2 regions of the Bacillus sp. SRL337 genome follow, and region 1 is predicted to be linked to the other one. Evidence: riboswitches for the same ligand, from Rfam matches in the RefSeq annotation. Region 1 holds a riboswitch; the other holds the start of a gene.
The links. Region 1 has a riboswitch for S-adenosylmethionine ahead of AC4E8A_RS22570 (methionine ABC transporter ATP-binding protein). Riboswitches for the same ligand answer to the same signal wherever they lie in the genome.
Positions count from the first base shown of each region.

Region 2: it holds a riboswitch for S-adenosylmethionine, as region 1 does, so the genes downstream of both, mtnK (S-methyl-5-thioribose kinase) here and AC4E8A_RS22570 (methionine ABC transporter ATP-binding protein) in region 1, are expected to answer to the same signal.

Region 1 covers NZ_OZ481793.1:4,512,773-4,520,477, reverse strand. Annotated here, with positions in the region: gene AC4E8A_RS22590 (HAD family hydrolase) at 32-907, shown strand; gene AC4E8A_RS22585 (PQQ-dependent sugar dehydrogenase) at 1,196-2,296, shown strand; gene AC4E8A_RS22580 (SRPBCC family protein) at 2,386-2,835, opposite strand; gene AC4E8A_RS22575 (MerR family transcriptional regulator) at 2,832-3,176, opposite strand; SAM riboswitch class I at 3,423-3,523, shown strand; SAM riboswitch class I at 3,663-3,768, shown strand; gene AC4E8A_RS22570 (methionine ABC transporter ATP-binding protein) at 3,857-4,888, shown strand; gene AC4E8A_RS22565 (methionine ABC transporter permease) at 4,878-5,528, shown strand; gene AC4E8A_RS22560 (MetQ/NlpA family ABC transporter substrate-binding protein) at 5,544-6,371, shown strand; gene AC4E8A_RS22555 (M20 family metallopeptidase) at 6,920-7,705, shown strand, end outside.
Region 2 covers NZ_OZ481793.1:2,109,827-2,117,531, reverse strand. Annotated here, with positions in the region: gene AC4E8A_RS10465 (pyridoxal phosphate-dependent aminotransferase) at 1-686, opposite strand, end outside; gene AC4E8A_RS10460 (carbon-nitrogen family hydrolase) at 790-1,578, shown strand; SAM riboswitch class I at 1,928-2,082, shown strand; gene mtnK (S-methyl-5-thioribose kinase) at 2,173-3,345, shown strand; gene mtnA (S-methyl-5-thioribose-1-phosphate isomerase) at 3,357-4,403, shown strand; gene AC4E8A_RS10445 (MBL fold metallo-hydrolase) at 4,512-5,435, shown strand; gene AC4E8A_RS10440 (cell wall hydrolase) at 5,500-5,925, shown strand; gene AC4E8A_RS10435 (hypothetical protein) at 6,067-6,660, shown strand; gene AC4E8A_RS10430 (serine/threonine protein kinase) at 6,696-7,376, opposite strand; gene AC4E8A_RS10425 (FMN-binding negative transcriptional regulator) at 7,445-7,705, shown strand, end outside.

The sequences.
Region 1 (7,705 bases):
TTAATCTCCTTTAGAAAGAAGGTACAAAGAAATGATATCAATAATTGCGAGTGATATGGACGGAACTCTTTTAAATGGAAAACAAGAAGTAAGTGAAGGAAACCGCAAAGCCCTCCTTGAGGCTCAGGAAAGAGGAGTCCAGGTTGTGGTAGCGACAGGAAGATCTTATGAAGAAGCAAGATACGTCCTCAAGGAGGCGGGAATTACTTGTCCAATTATCTGTGTGAATGGTGCAGAAGTCCGAAATGAGGAAGGACGGGTAGTGGATACGAACTCCATCGAGGAGGAAAAGGCTCTTGATATTATGCGGATTTTAAAGGACCTAGGCATTTATTTCGAATTATACACAAACAAGGGTGTTTATACAGAGGATTATGAAAGAGGCATCCAGTCAATTATCGATATCTTTAAGACAGCCAATCCCGAAACATCTGAGCAGGCCATCAGGGATGCTGCACAGGAGCGATTCGAGAAAGGACATATAAAGGTAGTCGATGATTACAGCGAGGCATTCTCAAATGATAACGTTGTATATAAATTCCTCGTCTTTTCCTTTGATGAAGGCCTGTTGCAAACAGCAAAGGACCAGCTGGAGCGTGCAGGCGGGCTCGCCATCAGTGCATCTGGACGGGAGAATCTTGAAGTGACCAGTGTTAATGCACAAAAAGGAATCGCCTTGAAGAAACTGATTGAAGAAAAAGGGCTTAGGACTGAAGAAGCATTGGCTGTCGGTGATAACCTTAATGATCTTTCCATGATGCAAGTTGTAGGAAGACCGGTTGCCATGGAGAATGCGGCCGAGGAAATCCTGGATTTCTGTCGTTACAAAACGTCCAGCAACGAAGAAGATGGAGTGGCAAGAGCCATATACGAAGCCTTGGAAAATAAAGGTGCGATAGTGGATTAAACTCGTTATTACGGGTACATACTGAATAGACTGACACCTCCTGAGAATTCAAAAAGGAGGTGTTTTTTAAGTCTCTATTCTTTGACTTTGTCTCCTTTCGCTAAGAATGTCGAAAGAGATCACTCTGCTCACCTTGAAATATCAGATAATAAAAAAGAAAAGAGCTGCTCTTCCTGTTCAAAGAGAAAGTCTTTGTATTCAGGGGGGGAATCCGGCTTGGGGATTGACCGAAAGCAACCATCTATACCAAAACAGTCTTTTTAAGGATGATTGAAAGGGGAATGCTGTATGAAAAGCCGCTTTAAGCTTACTTCCGTTGTGTGTCTCCTGCTTCTTGCCGCTTGTTCCAGTGCACCTTCTGAACCTGAAGAGCCGCAGGAAGATGAGGAAACTGCAGCAAAGGAGAATCGTGTCGCTGAAGTACTGGCAGATAACTTGGAAGTGCCCTGGTCCATAAATAAGGCCGGGAATACCTTTTATGTCAATGAACGGACAGGAGGGATTGTAAAGGTGTCGGATGGAGAGGCCACCAGAATGAACGTGAAGCTGAAGGAGCCCTTGGCACAGGTGCCCGAAGCTGGCTTTCTCGGGTTCGCCCTGCACCCCGACTTTCCTGATAGGCCATCTGCATATGCCTATTACACTTACCAAAACAGCAGCCAGCCGCATAACCGTGTTGTGACATTGAACTTGGATGGTGAGGTCTGGGAAGAAGGAACCGTCTTGCTGGATGGCATTCCGAGCGGGCAGTATCATCATGGCGGCCGTCTTACTATCGGTCCGGATGAAAAGCTTTATATTACCACTGGAGATGCGACTGTAAAGGAAAATGCACAAGACTTAGGTTCCCTTGGCGGAAAAATTCTCCGAATGAACCTGAATGGTTCAATTCCGGCTGATAATCCATTCCAAAATTCCTACGTCTACAGTTACGGACATCGTAATCCCCAAGGTCTTGCCTGGAATGAAAACGGCGATTTTTACAGTACAGAACATGGTCCATCCGGCTTTGATGAGATCAACTTGATCCAAGCTGGAAAGAATTATGGCTGGCCCCTGATAACAGGTGGTGAAAAACACCAAGGGATGCAGCCGCCACTGGTTCATTCGGGCGAGCCTGCTTGGGCACCGTCCGGAGCTGACTTTTATGATGGGCGGATATACTTTGCGGCTCTTAGAGGTGAAGGGGTAAAGAGATTTTCCGTGGACACGGGCGAAGTCGAGGAAGTTCTGTCAGGGTATGGAAGGGTAAGGGATGTCTATATTGAGAAAGAAACACTGTATTTCATCAGTAATAACACGGACGGCAGGGGAAATCCTGCAGAGGATGATGACAAACTGTATAAGATTACTCTTTCGGAATTGAACAGCGGCCGAAGTGAGGAATGACGAGTTTTCAGTTATTTCATACAGGATAATGGATGTTTATGCATAGGGGCAAGCCTCCAAGAGAGACTGTCATTTCAATAGACAGTCTCTTATTTCATGGATTCTTTTCTCACTAGCTCCATAAAATCGTCTACAGCTTTATTATTATTCTTGTCTCCCCCAAGTTTCAACATGGCACGTCCGACAAAATTTTTGCCTTTATTATAACCTTCATAAATAAATCTGGTATGTGCCTCATCTATTTTTTCAAGGGTGAAGGAGAGATTGATTTCAAAAGCTTTGGCAATGACAAATCCAATCTGTTTAACCTTTTTGTTCTCAGTATTCTCGTATCCAAGAGTCTCAACAATGTAGGTTTCGACTCGTTTGCCCTCCTGATATTTTTGCTGATACCGGGACCCTGTCACTTCCTCGGTAACATGAACAGGCTTATTCTCAATGACTTTTGGCATGATTCTTGGCATGTTTTCCTCCAGAAAAAGGTTCCATACCTTTTCAATATTGGCGGAGATGATTGTCTCATCTTTCCATTGGATCAATTTGATTGCTCCCTTCCCGATTTAATAAAATGATCAATTTCACTCATTTTTCCCTGTAACTCGCTCACTTGCTTTTGGAGATTTCTTCTTTTTTCGAGCAAAAGTGCTTCAAGGTTAAAGAAGGACTCATCATTCATTACTCCTTGCATTTCCTGAATGGTAAGCCCGAAGTCCCGGAGCTTGACGAGAAGAATGGCTAGAAAATAAGATCCGTCATCATAATAGCGATAGTGATTTTTTGGATCAATATATGCCGGTTCGAGCAGTTTTATCTCTGAATAATACCGCAGCGTTTCTTTGCTGAGACCGGTAATCTTGGCAAACTCACTGATTTTATACATATTTCTCCCCCTGCACCTGCTTTTTATCATAAACCATGGGGTGCACCACATGGTCAAATGGTTTGGAATAAAATTTTTCATACCCGACTTGCTGCTGTTTTCTCCAAGTATAGCCTATGAAACCTATCAAACCCAAAAGAGGATCAAGTACTCATTTTTGAAAATTTATTTTTTTATGTATTGACACTTTTGAAATGACGTTGTAAAGTGTAACTCAAGTTAAAAAAACAGAATAAATTTCCATACTTCTTATCAAGAGAGGCAGAGGGACTGGCCCTGTGAAGCCTCGGCAGCGGACTATTTTAGTACCGTGCCAAATCCAGCAAGCATTGCTTGAAAGATGAGAAGAGGCCGGATTACATAATCATGCCCTCTTCGCTTTCAAGAAGAGGGTTTTTTATTTTTTTTTAAAATAATGGCATAAAGGAGGAAAATCAGGGCGGTTTTTACATTTTAATCTGAGTAATTTGATAAAAATAATAAAGTTTCTTATCAAGAGAGGCAGAGGGACTGGCCCTGTGAAGCCTCGGCAGCGGACTATTTTTTTAGTACTGTGCCAAATCCAGCAAGCTTTTAGCTTGGGAGATAAGAAGAGTCCTTTTTGCCCGCGTGCCAAAAACCTCTTCCATCTCCTGGAAGAGGTTTTTTTAATACAGCTAAAGAAGGGAGCCATATACACAATGATTGAATTCCAAGGACTGACAAAAATTTATGAGAGTGGGGACCAGCCAGTCAGGGCACTGGACGGAATCGATATGAAGATAAACGAAGGGGAGATCTTTGGTGTCATCGGCTTCAGCGGAGCAGGGAAAAGCTCCTTGATCCGCTGTGTCAACTGGCTGGAGAAGCCGACCTCAGGAAGCGTGGTCGTGAATGGGAAAGACCTTACCAAACTGTCTCCAAAAGAAATCAGGGAGGTCAAACGAAATATTGGCATGATTTTTCAACATTTCAACTTGTTGAATTCCAAGACGGTGTTTGCCAATGTTGCCATGCCGCTGAAGCTCGGGAAAGTTCCAAACAATGAAGTCAAGGAACGTGTAACGGAACTTCTTGAATTCGTCGGGCTGGGTGATAAGGCGGACTACTATCCGGATCAGCTGTCAGGCGGGCAGAAGCAGAGAGTCGGGATTGCGAGGGCACTTGCCACAAAGCCTGCCATTTTGCTTTGTGATGAAGCAACATCGGCCCTGGATCCACAGACAACAAACTCGATCCTGCAGCTGTTGAGAAAGGTCAACAAAGAATACAACATCACCATACTCATCATCACCCATGAAATGACGGTCATCCGGGAAATCTGCGATAGGGTGGCAGTCATCGAAGCAGGAAAGATCATCGAAGAAGGATCCGTCTTCAATGTCTTCTCTGAACCGCAAACAACGACAGCGAAGAATTTTGTCAGCACTGTGATGAATGATGCATTGCCGGAAACAATCAAAGAAATCGTCCGGTACAATGCCGGTTTGCAAAAAATCTTCAGAATCAATTTTGTCGGGGAGTCTGCCGGGCAGCCGCTTCTCTCCAAAGTTGCAAAGAAATTCGATATCGATACGAATGTATTATTTGGAAATATCACGGAACTTCAAGGCGTACCATTCGGCAACTTGATTGTCGAATTCATCGGAAGCGATAGTGAGATCAAGCGAGCGTTGATGTATATCAACCAGGAAAAAGTCAGAATCAAGGAGGTTGAAGCAAATGCTAGTTGATCAGGAGCAAATCATCGAAGCACTCATTGAAACCATCCAGATGGTCGCATTTTCACTATTGTTTTCAGCCCTTCTTGGATTGCCGCTGGGGATCCTGCTGGTTGTCACCCGCAAAGGGCATCTCATGGAGAACCTGCCGGTGTTTAATGTTTTAAATGGAATCATCAATGTGTTCAGGTCGATTCCGTTCATCATCCTGATGGTGGCAATCATCCCGGTAACAAGGTTGATTGTCGGAACGTCCATCGGCACGGCCGCAGCTGTCGTTCCGCTGGTCTTTTATGCAGGACCGTATATTGCCAGGTTAATAGAAAATTCATTGCTTGAGGTAGAGCCGGGCGTCATCGAAGCGGCAGAGTCCATGGGCGCAACCCCATGGCAGATTGTTTTTAAATTCCTGATCCCAGAAGCGCTCAGTTCGTTGGTGCTTGCCCTCACCATAGCCACGGTCGGTCTTGTCGGTGCCTCCGCTATGGCCGGTGCAGTCGGAGGCGGAGGACTGGGCGATCTTGCCATCACATACGGTTACCAGCGTTTTGATACAACCGTCATGCTGATTACGGTCGGCATACTGGTCATCATGGTCCAGGGCCTTCAAACTCTAGGAAACATCACATCTAAAAAAATCAGAAGAAGATAAGAGGAGGAATCATCTATGAAAAAACTATTTTTGGCAGGACTCATTTTAGCGTTGGCAGTCACGGGAGCTGCCTGCTCCAGCTCAACAAGCGGAGAAGAAACAGTGAAAGTCAAGGTAGGTGTCAGCGGTTCCGATAACCGCATTTGGGATTACATATCAGAGAAAGCAGAAAAAGAAGGCATCGAAGTCGAAATCGTCCGTTTCTCCGATTATGTCCAACCGAACATCGCCCTTGCAGAAGGTGAACTGGATGCGAACGCATTCCAAACAATCTCTTACTTTAACGCCTTCAAGAAAGAACATGACCTGGATTTAACGCCAATCGCCACAACCGTCATTGCCCCAATGGGAATTTACTCTGAAAAATACAAAACAGCAGACGAAATCCCTGAAGGCGGAAAAATCGCTGTGCCGAACGAAGCAACAAACATGGGAAGGGCATTACTGCTGCTGCAGGAAGCGGGCCTGATCACGCTGCCGGAAAATTTTGATGGAAATGGTTCAGTGGATAAAATCGTCGACAACCCTAGAAATCTTGAAATTGTCCCGGTGGTAGCAGGACAGACACCGCGGGTACTGCCGGACGTAGCCGCATCCATCATCAACAACGGTATCGCCGTTGACGCCGGATTCAATCCAACAGAGGACTCCATCTTCCATGAAAGCGAAACCGCTACGCCATATATCAACATCATTGCGGTCCGCACAGAAGACAAAGAAAACGAGACACTCCAAAAACTGGCTGACCTTTATCAACAGGATGACGTTAAAGAATTCATCGAAAAAGAATACAAAGGCAGCACGATCCCTACATTTGTACCGCTTAGTGACAGTGGAGAGTAAAGGACCAAGTCCGGAGACACAGGTGATTTTTGGGAATCGCTGATGAATTTTGAAAATCCCCGATAAACTTCGGAAAAAAGCTGATAAATATCCAAAAACGCCGATAACCACGGCCAATCAACGAAATAGTGTCGTATATCGACTGGTTTGTGTCGAATATCAACCAAGTTGTGTCGAATATCGACCAAACAGTGTCGAATATCAACTTAGTTATGTCGAATATCGACCAAACAGTGTCGAATATCAACTTAGTTATGTCGAATATCAATCACACATGTCGTTAATCGGCCAAACCCTGCCAGTTAACGCTTCCCAGTACCAGGCGAATTCTATCGACCGACTTGTGCTGGAACTTGCCGGGGGGAGTGTCGAAAAACAGCCGGCCTTTGTCGGATAACAACCGATCCGTGTCGAATACCGACCAACCCATGTCAAATATCGGCGAAACAGTGTCGAATAACGTCCGCACCCCAAAGTATTAACTGAGATTGATCAGCCCCAGTAAGGCAGACTGCTTCAAAAAATTAAAGTAATCAGGAGGAATAAAAATGACTTCAGTAACAGAAATCAATACAGGATTAAAAAGTGTAATTATTGAGAATGTCGAAAGCCAGAGAGAGAAATACATCAGCACCAGCCACAGCATCCATGAAAAACCGGAGATCGGTAATGAAGAATATTTCGCATCAAAGCTTCTTTCAGGGATTTTGGAAGTAGAAGGCTTCGAGGTAGAAAGAGCTGTTGCCGGCCACGAAACGTCCTTCCTGGCAAGAAAAAAGTCCGCAAAGCCTGGACCTGCAGTGGCCTTTTTGGCTGAGTATGATGCCCTGCCCGGCCTTGGGCATGCCTGCGGACACAACATCATCGGCACAACAAGTGTCGGAGCGGCCATTGCACTTAGCAAGGTCATTGAAACTACAGGCGGCGAGGTCGTAGTATTGGGGACACCTGCAGAAGAAGGCGGACCGAATGGCAGCGCCAAAGGAAGCTTCGTCAAAGATGGCCTGCTGAAAGGGATAGATGCGGCATTGATGGTCCATCCCGCCAATTCTACAAGAGTGACCTCGACTTCCCTTGCCGTCGATCCGCTTGATTTTGAATACCGGGGTGTCCCTGCCCATGCAGCAGCTTCTCCTCATGAAGGGGTGAATGCGTTGGATGCTGTCATTCAGCTCTTCAATGGAATCAATTCATTGCGGCAGCAGCTGACAGACGATGTCCGGATTCATGGCATCATTACTCACGGAGGAGACGCGCCCAACATCATTCCTGAATATGCAAAAGCACGTTTCTTCATCCGGGCAGCCACAAGAGCCACCTTGAATGAAGTGACC
Region 2 (7,705 bases), 2.3 Mb from region 1:
GCCCCTGGTGTCTGAAGATAACTCAAAGGCTTTTTGCCATCAAAACCGATGGCACCATAGGCCAAATCATGGACCACACAGAAGTCGTGATCATTTGCGAGTTCGACCGTCTCTGAGAAAAATTCTGAAGTGGCGATGGCTCCGGTAGGATTATTTGGATAATTCAAGAACATCAATTTTGCTTCATCCAGAATACCTAAATCGATCTTTGAATAATCTGGAAGGTACTGATTTTCTTCCAGGAGAGGCATCGGCTCCATTTGCGCATGTGCAAGTGCGATTCCCGACCAGTAGTCGGGATAACCTGGATCAGGGACCAAAGCAGTGTCCCCTTCATTAAGCAGACATTGGCTGACTTCGATTAAGCCTGCCTTTCCTCCGAACAATACAGCCACTTCTGTCTCCGGATCGATGTCAACATCGTATTCGCGCTTATAGAACTTAGCTGCTGCTTCCTTAAGGAAGCTATAGCCTCGAAAAGGGGAGTATTTATGGAACAGGGGATTCTCAACCGCTTCCTGTGCCGAACGAACGATATGTTCCGGGGTCGGCTTGTCAGGATTTCCCTGTGCTAAATTGATCACATCGTGTCCTTCAGAAGTCACTTTACTTACGTCTTTGACAAGTCTGGCGAAAAACTGTTGAGGAAGATTTTCTAAGGTTATTGAATGATTGAAGATTTTCATAAGACGCTCCTTTTGAAAGATTCTTGAAATTCTAGTAGCTTATGTTATATGGTTAATGAAAAAAAGTCTAGCTAATTTTTTGAATTTTCGAGGAGGGGGACCTATGGGTTTAAGGGTAGCATGCTTGCAGATTGATATACAATTTGGAAATCCAGACGAGAACTATAAAAATGTCTCGGATGAGTTCCAGCGCTTATTTGAAAAAGAAACGAACATCGATGTCGTCGTGCTTCCGGAACTATGGACCACCGGTTACGACCTGACGAGGCTTGATGAAATCGCAGATGATAAAGGCATCAACGCACAAAAGTTCCTTTCAAGCCTTGCTCAAGAATATAAAACAAATATCGTCGGAGGCTCTATTGCTAAGAAAAGCGAAGAAAATGTAACCAATACGCTATATTCTTTTGACCGGAATGGCGGCCTTCTCGGCGAATACAGCAAAGTCCATTTATTCAAGCTGATGGATGAACACCACTATCTTTCGGCAGGGGATACCAGCGGGGCAGTGACAATTGAGGGAGTTCCTTCAGCCGCCTTCATCTGCTATGACATCCGGTTCCCGGAATGGTTAAGAACGCACACAGCAGGAGGCGCAGAAGTACTTTACGTCGTGGCCGAATGGCCATTGGCCCGAGTAGGTCACTGGCGCACGCTGCTTCAGGCGAGAGCGATCGAGAATCAGTGCTATATAGTAGCCTGCAACCGCAGCGGCAGTGACCCGGACAATGAATTCGCCGGCCATTCTATGATCATCGACCCTGGGGGAGATGTGACCTCTGAAGCAGGCGAAGGGACAGACGTTATCACAGCCGAGCTTGATCTGGAAAAAGTAAAGCAGGTACGAAACCAGATCCCGATTTTCCAGGATCGCCGGCCGGAGCTTTATTAAGTTTGACGAATCAAGACTCAGTTTATGATTCGTTGGGATGTTTGTCGCGTAACGAGACCAACCAGGGCTGCGATTTTCATTGAGAATTGAATTGTGTCTCGATAGTGCCGGAATCGCGGCTTGTTTTAAAATGTGGACGTCATTTAGTCGCGTTTCGTTCACAACCGGGGCAGATTTTACAACGTCGATGAATGGACACTTCCTCTTTTTTAGCTTATTGCCCCACCCGCGAAGTCGAACAACTGGAGCGAAAATCGTTTTATAAAAAAAGGGTTGACAATTGCCTCCAAACTTAGTTTAATGTTTATCAGGAATAATAAAAATGTTTAGAAAAATCAAATAGGACATTCTCTTATCAAGAGTAGGCGGAGGGATTTGGCCCGATGAAGCCCAGCAACCGACTGTCACCAGCGAGACTGGAGCGTTTTTAAATAAACGCTTGATGCAACCTGACAGCACGGTGCTACTTCCAACAGAAAGAGGAATCTTTCTGGCAGATAAGAGGTGCGAAGTCTCATGTCTTCAAGCCTCTTTCTGAATGAAAGAGGCTTTTTACTTTGCTGAAAAGCCTTGTTAACCAAGGAGGAATATAGAATGGCACTTGTAAAACCTAACGGATATTATCCTTTGACAGAAGAAAGCGCCCTGAATTTGGCAAAGGCATTAGGCTTCTTCAATGAAAATGACGAATTATTCTGCAGTGAAATCGGGGACGGAAACCTGAACTATGTTTTCAGGATTGGGACCAATCTTTACGAAAAATCGATCATCATCAAGCAGGCGCTTCCTTACGCAAAAGTCGTCGGCGAAAGCATGCCGCTTACATTGAAGCGTGCCCAGATTGAAAGCAGCGCATTGCAGAAGTACAGTGAATTCACCCCAGAGTCTGTTCCAAAACTATTTTATACAGATACGGAACTGGCTGTGACGGTAATGGAGGATTTATCCAGTTACAAGATATTGAGGAAGGCCTTGATAGATGGGGAGGAATTCCCGCTTTTACCGACCCACATTGGTCTTTACCTTGCCAAGACTCTCTTTTTCACATCTGATTTTGGCTTGAACGGGGGAGAAAAGAAAGAGCTGGTCGGCAGATTTATCAACCCGGAATTATGCAAGATCACGGAGGACCTTGTGTTCACCGACCCTTTTCACGACCATGACAGCAATGATTTTGAAGACGAACTGAAGGCAAAGGTTCAGGCTCTTTGGGATGACCCTGTCGTAAGACTTGAAGCAGGAAAATTGAAAAGAAAGTTTTTAACCCAAGCCGATGCTCTTCTGCATGGTGACCTTCATACCGGAAGCATCTTTGTCAGGGAAGACGATACAAAGATTATTGATCCTGAATTTGCGTTTTATGGGCCAATCGGATTTGATGTGGGACAATTTTTTGCTAATATCCTGCTGAATTCCTTGTCGCTTCCCAAAGATGACCATGCCGGCAGACTTCAAATCATTTCCGAAACTTGGGAGGTTTTCTGCTCTGAGTTCACCAACTTATGGAAGGAACATAACCAAGAGACCTATTCTACAACCACAGGATACCTCGATCATATCCTGGCTGAAATATTCGAAGACTCAATTGGTTTTGCGGGCTGCGAAATAATCCGTCGTACAATCGGGCTTTCCCATGTGGCAGATCTTGACGGTATTGAAAATAAGACAAAAAGAATAAAGGCAAAAACAGAGGCAATCGAATTGGGCAGAAGGTTGATTCTGCAGCGTAAAATCATTAAGAACCCTTCACAACTCTCACTCTATTAAGGGGGAAAAACATGAAAACCGAAATGCAAACCATTCGTTCTGTACAGTGGAAGGATGATCATATCCTCCTGCTTGATCAGCAAAAACTTCCGCATGTCACGGAATATATCAAACTCACTACAATAGAAGAGGTATGGGAAGGCATTCACAGTCTGAAAGTGAGAGGAGCTCCAGCCATCGGGATAACAGCTGCATTTGGGCTTGCACTATGGGCTCAATCATTTCAACAGAAGGACAATTTCCTTGGCTTTTATTACGAGTTGGAAAACAAACGACACTACTTGGAAACCTCCCGACCCACTGCCGTCAACCTTGCTTGGGCATTGGGAAGGCTTGCAAACCGGTTTGCCCAGGCAGCTTCGGTGGAAGAGGGACAATCACTTCTGTTGGAGGAAGCGCTTGCCATCGCCAGAGAAGACGAGGAAGTATGCCGGAAGATCGGGGAACATGCAGTAGAATTATTTCAGGCAGGAGATGCTGTCCTGACACACTGCAATGCTGGGGGAATTGCCACAGCGAGGTATGGGACAGCGTTAGCCCCCTTTTATGTCTTAAAGGAAAAAGGCCTCGATCTGAAAATATATGCCACCGAAACAAGGCCAGTCCTTCAGGGGGCACGGTTGACTGTCTGGGAATTGATGCAAGCTGGGATGGATGTCACTCTCATCACAGATAATATGGCGGCCCACACAATCGCCGAAAAAGAAATTTCAGCCATAATCGTTGGCGCTGACAGAATTGCAGCAAATGGGGATACGGCCAATAAAATCGGGACACGCGGATTGGCCATTTTGGCAAATGCCTTTCATATTCCGTTCTATGTGGCGTCACCGTTATCCACCATAGATCTCGCTATTGAAACCGGAAAAGAAATCCCGATTGAGGAACGAAACCCTCAAGAGGTGACACACTTAAACGGGGTTGAGTTGGCTCCCAAAGGAGTGAAGGTCTATAACCCGGCGTTTGATGTGACACCAAACGAATACATCACCGCCATCATCACCGAGAAAGGCATCATAAAAGGAAATTATAAAGAGCGGCTCCCTGCGATAAAATAATTCATCATCTGAAGCCTGATACAAACGGTTGTTTTGTACCAGGCACTTTTATTTTGTACGGAAATACTTTAAGTAAAGTATAATGAAAGAAAAAAACGAGGGAAAATGATGCCAAGAAAGAAGCGATATGAAAATCAAGATGATGTCAGCAATCAAAAATCCTTCAATGACATGATGAAATGGATGAAAGAAAGACGGACAAAGATAAAAGATCTCAAGACACAGATTCCTCAAGCAGGCAAGAAGGAGGCTTCCCTTCTAAAGCAAAACAAGGACAAGCCTACCATTACATGGATCGGCCACTCAACCTTCCTGATCCAGTTGGATGGTCTGGCTATTTTGACTGATCCGGTTTGGGCCAGAAGGATGGGAATGGGAAAAAGACTGACTGATCCCGGACTGCTGCCGACGGACATTCCGAATGTGGATATCGTTCTCATTTCACACGGCCACTATGATCATCTGGATTTTGCTTCAATTAAAAGGCTTAAAGGCGATCCTGTTTTCTATATCCCTTTTGGTCTGAAATCTGCCTTTACAAGAAGGGGCTATAAAAAAATCATAGAAGCAAATTGGTGGGATTCTTTTAATGAAGAAGGTATTGCCATTGATTTTGTTCCTGCACAGCATTGGACCAAACGGACGCTGACAGATACTAATACCTCCCATTGGGGCGGCTGGGTCTTGAAGTCAGCGGCAGGAACCAGCATACACTTTGTCGGTGATACGGGGTATTTTAGAGGGTTTAAAGAAATTGCCGAGAGACTTTCACCCGAAATCATATTAATGCCGATCGGTGCTTATGAACCTGAATGGTTTATGAGTGACAGCCACATCACTCCGGAAGATGCTGTTAAAGCGTTCATGGAGATGAATGCCTCATTATTCATACCTATGCATTACGGTACCTACCGGCTCGCCGATGACACCGGCCCAGAAGCACTCGGCCGCCTATTTGCCGAATGGAAGAAGGCTGGATTGGTGGAAGAAAATCTGAAAGTGCTTGATATTGGTGAAACATTGTGGCTGTGAAGACTTTTACCGCCACTAATTCACTCCTTTTGAATATAGATGGTATAAAGGAGGTTGTGTCATTATGGCGGTCATTAAAGCACCAGAAAAGCATGTCAAGCTTTTGGCAAGATTGATGAGGGCGGAAGCAGAAGGGGACGGCCGTCTCGGGATGCTTACAGTCGGCAACACGGGAGTAAACAGGGTCATTTCCAACTGTCTTGATTTTAAAGATTTGCGTACGATCAATGATATGGTATACCAGCGTCCCGGGGGATTCGAAGCCACAGTCAAAGGCTATTTTTATCAAAGGGCTAGAGAAAAAGATATAGGTCTTGCAAGACAGGTCATCAGGGGCTGGAAGTACCATCCAGCGTCCTATGCTCTGTGGTTCTTCCGTCCTGAAGGCGACTGTCCGCCAACCTGGTATGATCAGCGGAATGTAGGGAGATACAAATCACATTGCTTCTTTGCTCCATCGCAGGAAGACTGCCCCCAGGTTTATTTTTGAAGCTTGCGAAATTCTGCAAGCTTTTTTTTAAAAAGTCACACCTCGTTTTTTGTCGAAAACTCTCCTTTTGGTTCAAAGTTTACGAAAAACTCAGCAGGATATGATATAACTAATAATGAAACGTATTTAGGAGGTTTATTGATGCTGAACAAAACACTCAGAACATACATAGATGAAGAAATGAATGAACAGACGATCGCCCTGTTTTCTAACGAAGTGGCCTATGCTCAGGAAAACGGTCTCATACCTGAGGGGATAGCAGTTGAGCCTATGGATGATGCGGTACGATTCCATGATGCCCTCATCGAGAGAGTGGACAAAGAAACAGAAGAGCTTGTCCAAACAGAAGAAGCTCCAGCTTTCCTGGAGACACCCGTAAATTTCATCAAGCAGCATGGAAACGAGTTTCTATTCATAGACAGCAAATGGTTCGATATTATCCGAATTGACGGTCTGACATTGGAAGTGGATGATGTGTTTGGCCATTACAGCATATTGACCGGACTGAAACAGCAAAAAAAGACAGGAGCTGAGCTGAAAGCGATTTTAGCGGGGAAACTTCACGGTGATGACAAAGTACAACTGCTGTGGAATGACAAGGACGAGCTGTTTGATCTGAATCTTTCGATCGAGAAGCTGGAAGGCTTCAATGAAAATGATTCCATAGGCAAAACCCTGCAGTTGATTTATCATCTCTTATTCTCCTCACTGAAAGAATTGGAATTCAATAATTAACAGGAAGGCGATCCCCGCATTGGTGGATCGCTTTTTTATACTTTCCACCTGAATGTAAGGGAGATTACTTTCTTCATGAAATCTTCAAACGTAAACTGAGGACCCTTGGTATGATTGAACCAGGCGCGTACGGTTTCCATCATCCAGGATGGAACCGGCTTTCCAGAGATGTGTCGGTAATACTGTTCATATCCTTTCTTCAGGTACTCCCAGCGCTTATCATTCCCTGGCAGTGCATACTCAGAAACATCAATGATTTTCGCCCGACCATCATACAATAAGATATTTTTCAAATGCATGTCCCTTGGGTTCAGTCCGCATTTCCGGATATGCTCCCTTGCACGTTCCACCTGTTCAATCACTACAGGTGGGATGGTGATTCCTTGAAGGAGACAGTCATAAAGAGTAGTCCCTTCTTCAAAGCTCAATACTAGGAAATTCACACCGCTCCCGAGCTTCTTAGGAAAGTAATGGGAAATCCCGAGGCGTTCATACACTTCTTCCTCGATTGCCTTTTTGTCCCGCTTCTCTTGTGCATATACCTTGAAGGCCAGATGGGGATAGACCATGGAACGAAATACCGCGGCGTCGGTCCCTGTGCCAACCAAGAGAAGGTCTTCTGCATCACCCTCGATTGAGACAGGTTCATTGTCAGGGTTTGACCTTATATCCAGTTTATTTAGTTCAGGAACAACAGAGTGCCATTCAGCCGGCATATTTTTCACTCCTTAATCTTCTTATTTTTATAGTATAGTTAAAATAAACTAATGAAATGAGGAAAATCATGTTTATCCCAAAAGAATTTAAAGTGGAAGATCGACAAAGGCTATTGAAGTTTATTGAAGAGAACAGCTTCGGCATCTTATTCTCCCATGATGAGGAGGGACCTCAAGCAACCCATCTTCCTTTTGTCCTTAGAGATAAAGATAAACCAGAACTTATCGGCCATATAGCAAAGGCAAACCCGCAATGGAAGAATCTTGATGGCAAGAAGGGATTAGCCGTCTTTTCCGGCCCGCACTCCTACATTTCCGCTTCATGGTAT